Regions from separate parts of the Acinetobacter sp. 161(2023) genome, predicted to be linked through region 1. Evidence: riboswitches for the same ligand, from Rfam matches in the RefSeq annotation. Region 1 holds a riboswitch; the other holds the start of a gene.
The links. A riboswitch is a leader RNA that binds a small molecule or an ion and turns the genes downstream of it on or off. The one in region 1 is predicted to bind manganese.
Positions count from the first base shown of each region.

Region 2: it holds a riboswitch for manganese, as region 1 does, so the genes downstream of both, WA249_RS04800 (TMEM165/GDT1 family protein) here and WA249_RS08040 (sodium:calcium antiporter) in region 1, are expected to answer to the same signal.

Region 1 is NZ_JAZEYD010000007.1:7,074-14,697, forward strand. Features, by position in the region: gene WA249_RS08010 (FMN-dependent NADH-azoreductase) at 1-116, opposite strand, end outside; gene WA249_RS08015 (alpha/beta hydrolase) at 140-910, opposite strand; gene WA249_RS08020 (GlxA family transcriptional regulator) at 1,030-2,025, shown strand; gene WA249_RS08025 (DUF2147 domain-containing protein) at 2,351-2,788, shown strand; gene WA249_RS08030 (TetR/AcrR family transcriptional regulator) at 2,940-3,500, opposite strand; gene WA249_RS08035 (hypothetical protein) at 4,143-4,331, opposite strand; gene WA249_RS08040 (sodium:calcium antiporter) at 4,696-5,694, opposite strand; yybP-ykoY riboswitch at 5,705-5,902, opposite strand; gene dmeF (CDF family Co(II)/Ni(II) efflux transporter DmeF) at 5,941-6,873, opposite strand; gene WA249_RS08050 (MFS transporter) at 7,103-7,624, opposite strand, start outside.
Region 2 is NZ_JAZEYD010000004.1:79,719-87,342, reverse strand. Features, by position in the region: gene WA249_RS04810 (2-oxo acid dehydrogenase subunit E2) at 1-1,170, shown strand, start outside; gene WA249_RS04805 (hypothetical protein) at 1,316-1,594, shown strand; yybP-ykoY riboswitch at 1,623-1,808, shown strand; gene WA249_RS04800 (TMEM165/GDT1 family protein) at 1,824-2,399, shown strand; gene WA249_RS04795 (MBL fold metallo-hydrolase) at 2,670-3,467, shown strand; gene guaB (IMP dehydrogenase) at 3,662-5,128, shown strand; gene glmM (phosphoglucosamine mutase) at 5,278-6,615, shown strand; gene pdxH (pyridoxamine 5'-phosphate oxidase) at 6,626-7,282, shown strand; gene recJ (single-stranded-DNA-specific exonuclease RecJ) at 7,283-7,624, shown strand, end outside.

The DNA.
Region 1 (7,624 bases):
TAAGTAATTTCATTTTGATAATCTGCTTTGTTGAACCGCTCTATAAAAGTAGCTGCCAGTTTTCGAGATATAGATTGTTCGCCAAGAATACTCGAATCAATATGTAAAATTTTCATAAATATCGCCTAATGAGAAATTACTATTTAAAGCTTTTAGCTGCTTTATCAATAAGTTTAGAAACTTGATCTGGGTGAGAAATCAAAGATAAATGACTAGAGTTGAGCTGCATTACATTTGAGTGAGTTTGTTTAGAAATCAATTCCTGTGTTCGCGGACTCAATGCATTGTCGTGAGTTGTAATGAGATACCACGTAGGCTTTACACGCCACGCAGCTTCAGAAATTTTTTGAGTGAATGCTTTAGCAGAGATAGGCTGTTGAACAGATGCAAGTAACTTAGCTTGCTTTTCCGACATATCATTCGCCATTACGTGTTGAAACTTTTTAGAGTCATCTAACCAGATTAGGTCATTTTTATCAGGCTCCATCCCCTCCATTGGCGATTTTAATCGGGTGAGTAAATCTGATGCCGATTCATTACTGTCCGGTACAAGGGCTGATAAATAAACAATACCTTTCACATTTGGTGCATTACCTGCTTCTGTTACAACCACACCACCCCAAGAATGACCAACAAGAAGTACGTCACCTTTTTGTCTTTCTAAAACTCGTCTTGTCGCATCAACATCTGCATCTAAAGAAGTTAATGGGTTTTGAACGGAAGTAACATGGTATCCAAGCGATTGCAATCGACTTGAAACAGCACTCCAACTAGATCCGTCAGCAAAGGCACCATGCACTAAAACAATATTTTTAACTGCTGCATGAGCACTTTGAATCACAAATGGAGATAGCGTTAACGCAGATAGCATTAAACGGTAAGTTAAACTTTTAACTTTATTATTTTTCATGATCATTCATTCCAATAACTATTCAACTTTTTAAAAGTATAGTAGGTTTGAAATTATGGGATAGATGTCTTATAAGACAACATTCATGCAAAATCAGCCAAACTATGTAAGCTCAATTTATGAAAATCTTAATTTATGTGCCTCAATTTTGTATTTATTCAGCCATAGCCGGAATTAATGATATTTTCTGGATTGCCAACAATATTATAAAAAGCAAAAACTTATTGAATTTAAAAAACTTAAAGGAAATTAATGAGTTTAAAGTTAACCTCGTAAGTATTGATGGTAAGCCTGTTGTAAATGCGCAAAATAAAATGATAGATGTAGATCTTTCGATAGAAGAAGCAATAAATAGTGATTTAATTATTGTGCCAGGAATGATGCTCAGCGATGAACAAACTCCCATTATTCCTTCAGAATATAAAGCAGTATTAGAATGGCTCCAAAACGAAAATATCAAAAAAACAATTATATGTGGTGTTTGCGCTGGAACTTTCGTACTTGGAGATGCAGGCTTATTAAATAGGAAGAACTATGCCACCACATGGTGGTTGTATCATACCTTTCAAAAAAGATTTTCAAATGGAAAATTAAGTTGGGGCAAAACCTTTGAAAAAGATAAAAATATTATTACAACTGGTGGTCCACTATCTTGGATTGAACTCGTACTTTATATTATTAATCAATTTGCAGGACCGGAAGTCGCCAAGGCAACCTCAGATTTAGCAGTTGCAGGAGCACAGCCTGTATCTCAGCAAATATATGTGCCTGAAGGTTTTACGAGTTCAGTTGATCCTTTGCTCATGAAAATTGAAGAGTTTGTTAAATATACTAATCCGAATATTTCACTTGAAGAACTAGCTGAAAAATTAAATATAAGCGAAAGAACACTTTATAGAAAAGTTAAGAAATTAACCAATGAAAGTCCTAAAGATTTAATTACTCGATTTAAAATAGAGAAAGCATGTTACTTATTAGAAAACAATAGTTTATCTATTAAGACAATCGCACAAAATTGTGGTTACAGTGAAGATACTGCCTTTAGAAAAGCTTTTATAAAGATCTTAAATATGAACCCATTAGAATATAGAAAATATATTAAGAATAGAGTTTAAAGGAATTGAATAACTGAAAGAAATATCATTCGAAATTGGCTTTTTCGTGAATAAGGAAAAAGCCGTCTAAGCTTAGATTCCTATCTCACAATAACTATGCCCCAACAATAACCTGTAAAACTAAATAATTCTATCCATCCTCTTAATTACAAAATAAACAATCAAAGTAAGGTAATTAGAAATAGAATACACCTTTACATATTATATGGATTTACATATCGTCAATCTTCTAGATTCAATCCAAAGAAGACTGTACAGTTAACTTTAAAATGAATAATTTTGGCAGTTAAAGCCACCCTAGTTGTTAATTTGAGAAATGATTGTTATGAAAAAATATTTATTCCTACTTTTACTCAGCTCTTTTTCGGTTCATTCATTTGCTGCCGATAAACTCAATGGTACTGTCTGGAAAACCATTGATGATGAAACCAATCAACCTAGAGCACTGGTTAGATTTAGCGAAGATAAAAATGGGGTTCTATCTGCGAACATTGAAAAAATCCTTGTTACAAATGAAGCAAATAAATGTACGATGTGTGAAGGTACCTACAAAAACAAATCTTTAGTGGGTTTAACCATCGTCAAAAATTTAAAAAATGTAAGTCAAAATAAATATGACAAGGGATCTGTTCTCGACCCTCAGTCAGATAAGACTTATAAATTTAGTGTAATCGTATCACCAGATTGGGATAAACTTACCGCCCGTGGGTACATTGGTATCTCTGCAATTGGCCGCAACCAAACGTGGTATCGAGTTAAATAAGCTTTAAGCACAAAGCCTTGTTCTTAAAATTGCATGGTTTTTTGAAGTCATCACTTGCCTCAAAAACCATGTAATTTTCCATTTAATCTTCTAAATATTGTTAGGCTAGTTAATTAGTTAAAGATGGGATAAGCCCTATCATTTAATTGATTTACCTTAAACAAGTAGGCTTAAAGAAGCATTCCACCACAGCATCCCTTTCATCCAAACTGTTTAAGCTTAAAACCTGTAGCAGCAAACCATCTATTAGGTTTAAAACCATGTCCGCATCTGGTTTTATTGCACAAGTTTCCAAGCTAAAAATCAAATCAAAAATCTCTCGAAGCAGCCATTTTCGATATTCAACCGCCAGATGGTAGGCTTGAGGATAAACAAGTTTAATTTCAAATATGGCTTTGAGTAATAAGTGATAGAGGCTATTGAAACAGACATGTAAGCGCACAATTTCTTTGAGTTTATCGCTTGAGGTGCGATAACGACTTGAGTAGACAATCGAAAGTACGTCTTCTTTCAGCATGCTTTTTTGAAAGACAATGCACATTTCAATCAAATCTTCTTTTGAGTGAAAGTAGTTGTACAAGGTGCCTTTTGGTATTTTGGACTCTTTGGCGATCAGATCTACACCTGCTGTCTGAAAACCATAAGTGGTAAATAAACGTATAGCCGTTTGAACGACTTTTAGTTTTTTGGAAGAGATTTCTAAATGTGGCATATTTTTACCGTTATAAAAAAATTATTGTTGTATATAAATGAGATATAAAAGCCTTCCACTTTTCTAAAGGTGAAAAAAGGCACAGCAAAGCCGTAAAGACTGTGCTTGGCACATCTCAAGTTTTATTGTTAATGCAAATTTTTGAGCCGTAATGACTTAAAGCCTGAAAACCCTAAAGGTGATCAAGCTGCTTTAAATTTTTAAGCTGTGTCGTTATAGCTTTTGGCAAGGGTTGCCAAGAAATAATGAATGTGCAAAGCCAACTCCTTTTTATTGGGAGTTCTGCCAAAACATTAAAATTATGGTGGCAGAACGGAAGAGGGTTCGCAGACTGGTCACACAACCAGCACACCATAGGTGTCCCTCTCCCGTCCTACCGCTACGGGAGGGAACGAGAGTACACACAAAACTACTCCTCAGATGGAATAGCCCTGATGCGGTGTGAAACGGTCTGCGACGACCGACTGGCAATGTAGGCCAGCAGGCAAAGGATAGTGCCCAACCCTCTTGCAGTCAAGCACACAAAATGACATTTGTTTTAAAATAGATCATTAAAAAGTAAGGATAAATAATTAATAAGTTATGGTTAAATTGGAATTTATGAAGAGGCATTTCCCTGCTTAAAGTAGGAGGCAAAATTCACTAACGACTATATAGCGGATCTTCCTCAACAAAAAATACCTCACCCGATGAAGGTAAAACCCATTGATAAGTTCCTTCTATTTTCTTCATTTTTTCTTTGAAAATATCATATATCGCTATAAGGTTATGTTTTTCATCATATTCCCCTACATAGCCAAGTTCCTTTTCTTCATGAAAATCTCTAAACATTTTATGCATTTTTACGGCTCTAAGTTCCATCTCTTTTCTCCTTTTTATTATCAATATAATTATTATGATCTTTTTTTAATTTCAATACTAAAAAAAATGTACCCAAATATATCTTCCAGAAATATCAAATAAATAGTTATCGTAAATTTAATATTTATCAAACCTAAACTTTTGCATATCGTATGGTATACCTAACTTTATGCTCCATTTAAAATAAAAAAAAAATCAAATCTGGAACCTCTTAAAAAATAATAAAGAGGCCTAAGCCTCTTTATTATTATCGCACTAAAAATCAGTCATCCATCATAGCGAACTCTTGCGCAGGAATGCCCACAAAAAAGTAAGGATAAATAATTCGGTATTATCAAAGATAAATCACAACTAAAAATGCAAAAATGCCATACAAACCGCTTACTGCTACCAATGCTCGGTCATTGACCACACCGCGTCGGAACAAGCTCCACAGAAATACAATAGCCAGTGCGGTAATAACACCTGATGCTAATAGCAAAGAATCAAAGCGCCACGGTGTGAAGAAAATACCTAATGCACTTGGAATGGTGGCCTGAATCATCATAGCACCTGAAATGTTAGCTAAAGCTAAACGCTCTTTGCCTTGGCGCACCCAAATCAGAGCATTCATAATTTCAGGTAATTCTGTAGCTACAGGACTCAGTAACAAGGCAACTATGTGAGGCGGCCAGTTTAGAAGTGTACCAATCGCTTCAAGTTGAGCAACAAATGTGTGTGATGCAATGCTAATCACAACTAAAGCCAGCAAGACTTGTAGACCAGCCCAACCTAATGATGGTTCGGCTGTGTTTGGACGAAATTTAAGAGGTTCTAGTTCTTCTTCATCTGAGGCTGTGTCCGCCTCCTTAATCTCACGCCAAACATAGGCTGCATAAGCCGCTAAAAATAGTATGCCTAACCAAGGTTTGATTGCAAATGCCACTAAACCAAGCGCCACTTTTAATACAAAGATAGCAAGGAAAGAGATTTGATCTCGACTTAACCGAGCATAATCAACTTGTACTTGATGCGAAGTTCGAGCTAACTTCTTGCGATGAAGAATTAATACCAGACCAACTACGGCGTAACCCAAGGTAGCCAGAACCAATGGGCCACCCATTGCAGCCCCAACACCAAGATCTTTTTGTTCTGGAGTATTACCAAATACGACAGCCATAAAAGTGACTGCACTTTCAGGCAGCGCTGTACCAAAAGCTGCGAGAACTGAACCTACTGCGGTTGCCCCAAGGTTAAGACGCTTACCAAACCATTCAATGCCGTTAACGAAATATTCACAGGCGAGATAAATTGCCCCAGCGGACAAAAAGAATAAGATAAAAGTGAGGAGCATAGGAATAGTTCCAGCCGGGCGAATAAGAAACCATTGGCGCGACAACGCTCCTCGCCCGACTAGCAAAGTACGTTGCGGCCAAAGGTCTCGCCTAGCTCATACTGTTATACAGTGGCTGAACACGCCATGAGACACTGATCTCAAGTTTGTTGACGTGGTCTTCCTAGCGGGTACTAGGAATGGCTACTCCCCAATGACAATGCTGTGGATTTTAGCAGTGATTTAATTACAACTCTATAGAGTTGGTCAGACAAAATGTATTTCTACACTGGCATGTACAATTTCTTCATGAATAGACAATGCTTTTTTGACCAAATCAGGTGTTAAATCTGTTCTATTCGTTTCTAAAGCCAAAATGCATGAAAATTTTTCCTTACCTACTTTCCATACGTGTAAATCTGTAATTTTCACTTGGGACAATTGCTCAATTACTTCTTGTATTTCTGCCACCACAGGATGTGACATCTCCGCATCTAATAAAGTTTTTCCTGTATCACGTAAAAGCCCCCAAGACCACTGCGCAACCAGTATGGCACCAACGATCCCCAATAAAGCATCTAAAAAGTTCCATCCAAAATATTTACCAGCAATAAGAGCGACTATGGCTAATACCGAAGTTACAGCATCGGCAACCACATGTATAAACGCAGCTTTATGGTTTAAATCGTGATGGTGATCATGATGATGGTGACTATGCTCATGATCATGATGGTGGTCATGTCCGTGATTATCATGTAATAACCATGCACAGATTATATTGACAGCCAAACCTACAACAGCAATAGGAATCGCTTCATTGTAATGGATATCAACGGGATGAAGTAATCGATCAATAGATTGAGCTCCCATTAATAGCGCAACAACCATTAATATGATTGCACTACTATAGCCCCCCAAAATTTCAATTTTCCACGTTCCGAAACTAAAGCGTTTGTCATGGGCATAACGGCGCGCCATTTTGTAAGCAACATAAGCCAACCCTAGAGCAACCATGTGTGAACTCATGTGCCAGCCATCAGCCAAAAGTGCCATGGAGTTAAATATCCATCCACCCACAATTTCAAAGACCATCATCACCGCAGTTAAGATGGTTGCAATCAAAATTTTCTTTTGAGCAAGCGGGTTTCCTTCATCAAACTGATGAGAATGATAGCGTTCTAAATTACTGTTGATTTCCATATTTATGTTCGTTCAATGATACTCCCCTATAGTATATATTTTTTTGAAAGAAAATATGTCATCTCTCTAGTGAGACACGAAAATTTTTAATAAGTATTTGACCTTCAAGACTCATGCACCAGAACATATAGATATATTTTTAGGAAAATATAGTGTTCAAATGGGTAATGAGCCAGAAGCCAAAATCTTATTAGTTATTACTCTTTTAATGTACCGAAAAATAGCGGCTTTAGAATTGCCTCAGATGAAAACGTTTAGCCAGCTTCTTTTGCAAAATAATAACCAATATTGGGAACCCTGCTGCGGAAATTGCACATACCGCCAGTAACGTATTTACACTTTGTGGCGTCATGCCATGAGCAGGTAATAAAAAGGCAGATAAGAAAAAAGCAACTGTTGTCAGCAAATACATGATGGATGTCTGTAATGAAGAAAATCCAGCTCGTTGTCGGTCGTTAGGAAACTGCATCGTAACCACTGAAGATGACACCAAACGACTATAAGATGCACCGAGAAATAAACTAATAAATAACGCTGCATGCTCATAGCCCAGCATTGGTATAAGCAAACTGAGTATAAAGACTAGAGTCGAAGCTGTAGCCAGTAGTAAAGCAGAAAAACGGGAGGTTAACGCCCCTGTAATTTTTGTAGACAAATAACCTATCACGCCCCCACAGAAGAAGAGCCAAGGCAGCAAATTTTTCGAAGCGCCCAACTGCTCAATCATTAATGGTGCCAAAATAGGAATGAC
Region 2 (7,624 bases), on a different contig from region 1:
GCAACTGTAGAAGTTCCAAGTACTGTTGCTGGTGTTGTGAAAGCGATTCACTTGCAAGCAGGTCAACAAGTTTCACAAGGTGTTTTGCTTGCAACAATTGAGGCGGAAGGCCAAGCACCTGCAGCAGCTCCAGCGCCAAAAGCAGAAGCTCCGGCAGCACAAGCTTCAGCACCTAAAGTGGCGGCTCCTGCTCCGACTCAGGCTGTATCTGCTCCAGTTTCTGGTAGTGATAAGTTAACGAAAGAGCAAGAAGCTGAAAACGCTAAAGTTTATGCTGGCCCTGCTGTTCGTAAGCTTGCTCGTGAACTTGGTGTGGTTTTATCACAAGTTAAAACTTCTGGTGAACATGGTCGTGTGATTAAAGAAGATATCTTTGCTTATGTGAAGACTCGTTTAACTGCACCACAAGCAGCTCCAGTAGCTGCGGCTGCACCAGCAGTTTCGGGTTTGCCAAAGCTTCCTGACTTCACTGCGTTTGGTGGCGTGGAAGAAAAAGTACTGACGCGTTTGCAGCAAGTATCAATTCCGCAATTGTCATTGAACAACTTTATTCCGCAAGTCACCCAGTTTGATTTGGCTGACATTACTGAGTTAGAAGATTGGCGTAATGAGCTGAAAGGCAACTTCAAAAAAGAAGGTATCAGCCTGACGATTATGGCATTCATTATCAAAGCCGTTGCGCATTTGTTGAAAGAAGAGCGTGAGTTTGCAGGTCATCTATCTGATGACGGTAAATCAGTGCTCTTGCGCAATGAAATCCATATGGGAATTGCGGTAGCAACACCTGATGGTTTAACTGTGCCAGTACTTCGTAACCCAGACCAAAAATCAATTAAGCAAATTGCAGTTGAATTAGGTGTGTTAGGTCAAAAAGCACGTGATAAGAAATTAACACCGAAAGACTTACAAGGTGCGAACTTCACGATTACAAGCTTAGGTTCGATTGGTGGTACATCCTTTACACCACTAGTAAACTGGCCACAAGTTGCGATTTTGGGTATTTCACCTGCAACGATGCAACCGGTTTGGAATGGTAAAGACTTTGACCCACGCTTAATGTTGCCGTTGTCGATGTCTTATGACCACCGTGTAATTAATGGTGCAGATGCCGCTCGCTTTACCAATAAACTTACGAAACTTCTTAAAGATATTCGTACTTTATTAATCTAATATTTTGAAATGAATCATTAAAACCTCGCTTCGGCGGGGTTTTATTTTGGTATTTAATTTAATTGATTTTAGGTTAATCTAAAGATAAAGAGGGAGTGATCGAGAGAGGAAAAATTTCTCGTTTTAGACAAAGGAGAAATAATAAATGGTGGGTTTTTTAAAAATCATGTTGCTGATTCTGTTGGTTGTATTTTTATTGATGGGATTATGGGTCAGTCTTTTGCACTTTCCTTGGGAGTGGATGACCTACGTGGCAATGGGTTTGGAAGTATTTGTGGCAACGCTTATTTTGCCATTTGAATTTCAATCACAACATATAGCTGGCATGAACAATGTTGGGTTTATTAATTTTAGTATTTGTTTAGCTTTATTATTGGGCTTAGGTCGACTGTTAGTGTGGGCATGGATAAAATTTTTTGTTTGAAAAATGGAACTCCTCGAATATAATGAGCACATACTTCATTGGGGAGTAGCCGCTATTCATTTCTGAATGAATAGGTGATGATCAACATAATTGTTCAACAGAACATGGTCATCATAGCTTAAACGTCTCATCGTTTCTGAGTTGGCAAGACCTTTGATTTACCACTCTGCAGATATTTGGCTAGCAGGAGGGGTAGGTCATGGGCATTTATGCTAGCCAGAGAAACGACATGCAAGAATTTCTGATTTCTACTTCGATCGTTGCCCTAGCTGAAATGGGCGATAAAACTCAATTGTTAGCTCTTTTACTGTCTGCACGTTTCCGTAAGCCAATCCCTATTCTCATTGCGATTCTTTTTGCGACTTTAATTAATCATGGTATCTCTGCTGTGCTTGGACAGTGGATTACGACGGTTTTGAGTCCCGAAATCTTGGTTTGGGTACTTGCGGGTGGTTTTATTGGTATGGCGTTCTGGATGCTTATTCCAGATAAGTTAGATGATGAAACTGATAGCATTAACAGATGGCAAAAATTTGGTGTTTTTGGTGCAACCTTTATCTTGTTTTTCTTAGCAGAAATTGGTGACAAAACGCAGATTGCAACAGTAGCTTTAGCTGCACGTTACGACAGCATTTTCTGGGTGATGCTAGGTACAACGTTGGGTATGATGATTGCCAATGCACCCGCTGTATTTATTGGTAATAAATTAGCTGAACGCTTATCTATCTCACTCATTCATAAAATTGGTGCTGCTATTTTCTTAATTGTAGGTGTCTCTACTTTGGTACAGCATTACTTCTTCTAAAGCATTTAAAGCTGTCCAAAAAACGCCCTCAATTCGAGTGCGTTTTTTTGTAGGTCATTTTAGTAGTTAAATTTCACTGTGAAGTTAATTTGGCGTGAGTTGTTGAGGCTACCAAAATTATTGATAATTCATTTCTAAAATAAGAAAAGCAAAAGCTATTTTAAAATATTATGAGAAAAATAAAGCAATTCATTGCAAGAGTGGTCGAATCCCTTTATTTTATTATGGATATAAAAATATCTAATATTTAAAGTTTTTTTGGGGAATTGTATGGGGTTTGAAAAAACAACTTCGCAGATATTATTTGATAATGGCATTCATAAATGTATTAGTTTTACCAGTTTGGTTAAAGGGGAAGGTATACAAGCCAATCAATTTTTAATTATTGATCATGAGCGCGCTGCTGTAATCGATCCAGGTGGTGATTTGACCTATGTTCCGTTGACCATGGAATTAAATAAATATACACGCTTGAAAAATCTCGACTATGTGTTGGCTTCTCATCAGGATCCGGACATTATTACCTCAATGCCACGCTGGTTGGTCTATACCGATGCTAAAGTGGTGGCGTCAAAATTATGGGCACGTTTTCTACCGCACCTAAATTCCTCATTTATGAGTGAACGTATGAAAGGTAATTGGGAAGACCGTCTTATTGAATTACCTGACCGTGGCCAAGTGATTCAATTGGGGGAATCAAAACTTGTGGTAGTCCCAGCCCATTTTCTACATTCGGTAGGTAATTTTCAGTTTTATGATCCAGTCGCCAAAATTTTATTTTCTGGTGATATGGGCGCTTCGATAGTTGAGGATGCTAACCAACCTTTAACAGATTTCGATACGCATGTTCTAAAAATGAAAGCTTTTCACCAACGCTATATGTGTTCCAATAAGGTCATCCGCTTATGGGTTAAAATGGTTCGCCAGATGGATATTGAAATGATTGTTCCACAGCATGGCAGTCCATTTATGGGCAAAGAAATGATTAATCAGTTTTTGGACTGGATTGAGACTTTACCTTGTGGTGTCGACTTAATGACAGAACAAGTTTTTAGTTGCCCCGCCTAAATATGATCTCTAATGAGCAACCCAGATAAAATTCTGGGTTGCAAAAACATAGATTAAAAAATAACGTTAAAACTATAATAAGTGGGAATTATTTAGAGCAGCTCTACATCTATTGCTGAAAAAGGCAAAGATAATATGAAAATTGCATTGAAATTTGTTTATAATAGCTCACGGAATTTACCAGTGAGATTGTTATGCTGACCATCGTTCAAGAAGCGCTAACCTTCGATGATGTCTTATTACTTCCTGCCTACTCTACTGTTCTCCCAAAAGATGTCTCTTTAAAGACACGTTTAACTCGCGGCATTCATTTAAATATCCCATTAGTTTCAGCTGCAATGGATACAGTGACTGAGTCACGTATGGCGATTGCGATGTCACAAAATGGTGGTATCGGGATTTTGCACAAAAACATGGATATTGCTGCTCAAGCTGCAGAAGTACGCCGTGTAAAGAAATTCGAAGCGGGTATGGTGAAAGACCCTATCACTGTAACGCCTGAAACTACAGTACGTGAACTGATTGCAATTACCACTGCTAATAACATTAGCGGTGTACCTGTTGTTAAAGACGGCAAGGTTGTTGGTATTGTGACAGGCCGTGATACGCGTTTTGAAACTAATTTAGAACAACCTGTTAGCAACATCATGACAGGCCAAGATCGTTTAGTCACTGTACGTGAAGGCGAGTCTAAAGAAAATATTCAAGCATTATTGCAAAAACACCGTATTGAAAAAGTCTTGGTCGTTGGCGAGAGCAACGAACTAAAAGGCTTAATTACAGTGACTGACTTCCGCAAAGCTGAAAGCTATCCAAACAGTTGTAAAGATGATCTTGGTCGGTTACGTGTTGGTGCTGCGGTAGGTACAGGTGCTGATACACCAAGTCGTGTGGAAGCGTTGGTTGAAGCCGGCGTTGACGTAATCGTTGTTGATACAGCACACGGTCACTCAGCTGGTGTAATTGAACGTGTACGTTGGGTGAAACAAAACTTCCCTCAAGTACAAGTGATTGGTGGAAATATTGCAACTGGTGATGCTGCATTAGCATTATTAGATGCAGGTGCAGATGCTGTAAAAGTGGGTATTGGTCCTGGTTCTATCTGTACAACTCGTATTGTGGCAGGTATTGGTATGCCACAAATTTCTGCGATTGACAGCGTTGCTAGCGCACTAAAAGATCAAATTCCTTTAATTGCAGATGGCGGTATCCGTTTCTCTGGCGATATGGCAAAAGCGATCGGTGCGGGTGCAAGCACCATCATGGTTGGTTCTCTTCTAGCTGGTACTGAAGAAGCGCCTGGTGAGGTTGAGTTTTTCCAAGGTCGTTACTACAAAGCATATCGTGGTATGGGTTCATTAGGTGCAATGGCGGGAGCAACAGGTTCTGCTGACCGTTATTTCCAAGACTCAAAAGCGGGCGCTGAAAAGTTAGTACCGGAAGGAATTGAAGGTCGTGTTCCTTATAAAGGCCCAATGGGTAACATCGTTCATCAAATGATGGGTGGTTTACGTTCATCAATGGGTTATACCGGTTCAGCTGTGATTGAAGATCTTCGCCAAAATGCGAAATTTGTGAAAATTACTTCAGCAGGTATGTCTGAGTCGCATGTTCATGATGTAACGATTACTAAAGAAGCTCCAAACTATCGTGTTGGTTAGATTTTGGTAACCAAAACAATGAAGAAAGCCGTCATTACACTGACGGCTTTTTGTTTTTGGTGTAAAGTAAATCTGACGAAAAGAAATATGGCGGAATTGCCATATATGAAGTGAGCCACCCCTGAAGTGGCGTAAAAATGAGATAAGCTATGAGTTATTTTGGTACGGATGGTATTCGTGGAAAATTTGGGCAAACGCCTATTACACCAGAGTTTGCTTTAAAATTAGGCTTTGCTGCAGGGAAGGTATTAAAGCGAACGAGTCCAAAAAATAAACCGCTTGTTGTATTAGGAAAAGACACTCGTTTATCTGGCTATATTTTAGAGGCTGCATTGCAGGCTGGATTAAACGCTGCTGGCGTATACGTTCACTTACTTGGTCCATTGCCGACACCAGCAATTGCGCATCTTACACGTGCTTTACATGCCTATGCGGGCATCGTTATATCTGCCTCACATAATCCATATTATGATAATGGGATTAAATTTTTCTCAAGTGAAGGTAAAAAACTACCAGATTCCTTACAGGAAGAAATTAATCGCGAGTTAGAAAAAGATTTATTAATTGAGGACACTGCAAACTTGGGTAAAAGCGTTCGTGTAAATGATGCGAATGGCCGTTATATCGAGTTTTGTAAATCTACATTCCCATATCATTTTGATTTAAATAATTTAAAAATTGTTGTGGATTGTGCTCATGGAGCAGCCTATAGCGTTGGTCCTTCGGTTTTTCGTGAACTAGGCGCTAAAGTAGTAGCCTTATATAATGAGCCAGATGGTTTAAATATTAATGAAAACTGTGGTTCAACACATCCCGAACACTTGCAAAAAGCAGTGGTTGAGCATCAAGCAGATTTAGGGATTGCTTTTGATGGCGATGCTGACCGTGTGGTGATGGTCGATAAGTTTGGTAACTTAATTGATGGTGACCATATTTTATATATTTTGGCAACTCAGACTCAGAAAAAACCTGTGGGCGTTGTTGGTACTGTCATGAGTAATATGGCACTTGAAGTTGCACTTGAAAAAGCAAATGTTAGTTTTGTTCGTGCAAAAGTCGGTGACCGCTATGTATTACAAGCATTAGATGAAAATGGTTGGATGACAGGTGGTGAACCTTCTGGTCATATTCTAACTTTAGACAAGAGTACGACAGGTGATGCGATTATTGCCGCCCTACAAGTTTTAACTGTAATGGTCGAGCAAAATAAGGCTCTTCACGAATTGGTTCAAGACTTTAAACTATTCCCACAAGTTCTTTTAAATATACGTTTAGAACAAATGCTTGATCCATATTCGATTCCAGCATTGGTTGCTGAATTTGATAAAGCAGAAGCGCAACTCAAAGGCCGAGGCCGTATCTTGATTCGTAAGTCAGGAACGGAACCTGTGATTCGTGTCATGGTTGAAGGTGATGATGAGCAAGAAGTGAATGCTTTAGCTCAGCATTTAGCAGATTCAGTTCGTTCACAAGCACAAGTTGCATAAGGTGCATGGCATGAGTGATGTCATTAAAGATTTAAGTGAATTACGCTTGAGCTATGAGCAAGGTGAGTTGCATGAGGGGCAGGTTGAATCAAACCCTCATCAGCAGTTTCTTGGTTGGTTTAACCATGCTTTAGCAGCCAATTTGCATGAACCCTATGCCATGTCATTAGCAACAGCGGATGCGAATGGTAGACCACATGTTCGAACAGTCTTGTTACGTGGTGCTACAGAAGCTGGCTATGATTTTTATACTAACTATGACAGTCAGAAAGGTATAGATTTGGCAGAAAACCCTTATGCTGAATTATTATTTTATTGGCCAAGTCTAGAGCGTCAGGTGAGAGTTGGTGGTCATGTTGTTAAAATTCCTGAACAGGAATCTACAGACTACTATCTTAAACGACCACGTGATAGCCAGATTGCAGCGCATATCAGTACTCCACAAAGTGGTAAGATTGAAAGCCGAGAACTGTTACAGCAGCGTTTTCATGACTTACAACAGCAAGTCGAAAGCCTTGATGTGCTTGATAAGCCAGAGTTCTGGGGAGGCTATCGTCTGCAACCGGATTATTATGAATTCTGGCAAGGGCGACCAAATCGTTTACATGACCGCTTGAGTTATGAAAAAATCGACGGTCAATGGACGCTGCACCGACTGATGCCTTAAATGACAAAAATACAAATCAAACAAAGACCTTTATTGACACGCCCTGAACAGTTTCAAGGCGTGCCTCCGTTTATTGCCGAGATTTTAGCAAGACGTGGAGTGCAATCAGAACAAGAACTCGAGCTAAAACTTAAGAATTTACTTGCTCCAGCGCTCAAAGGTTTAGAAACCGCTGTAGCATTAATAGATCAAGCCATTGATGAGCAGAAAAAAATCGTTATTGTTGGTGACTATGATGCAGATGGTGCAACCAGCACAGCATTAATGGTACTCGTACTTCGCGATATGGGTGCACAAGTCGACTATTTGGTTCCCGATCGGTTTAAGTACGGTTATGGGCTT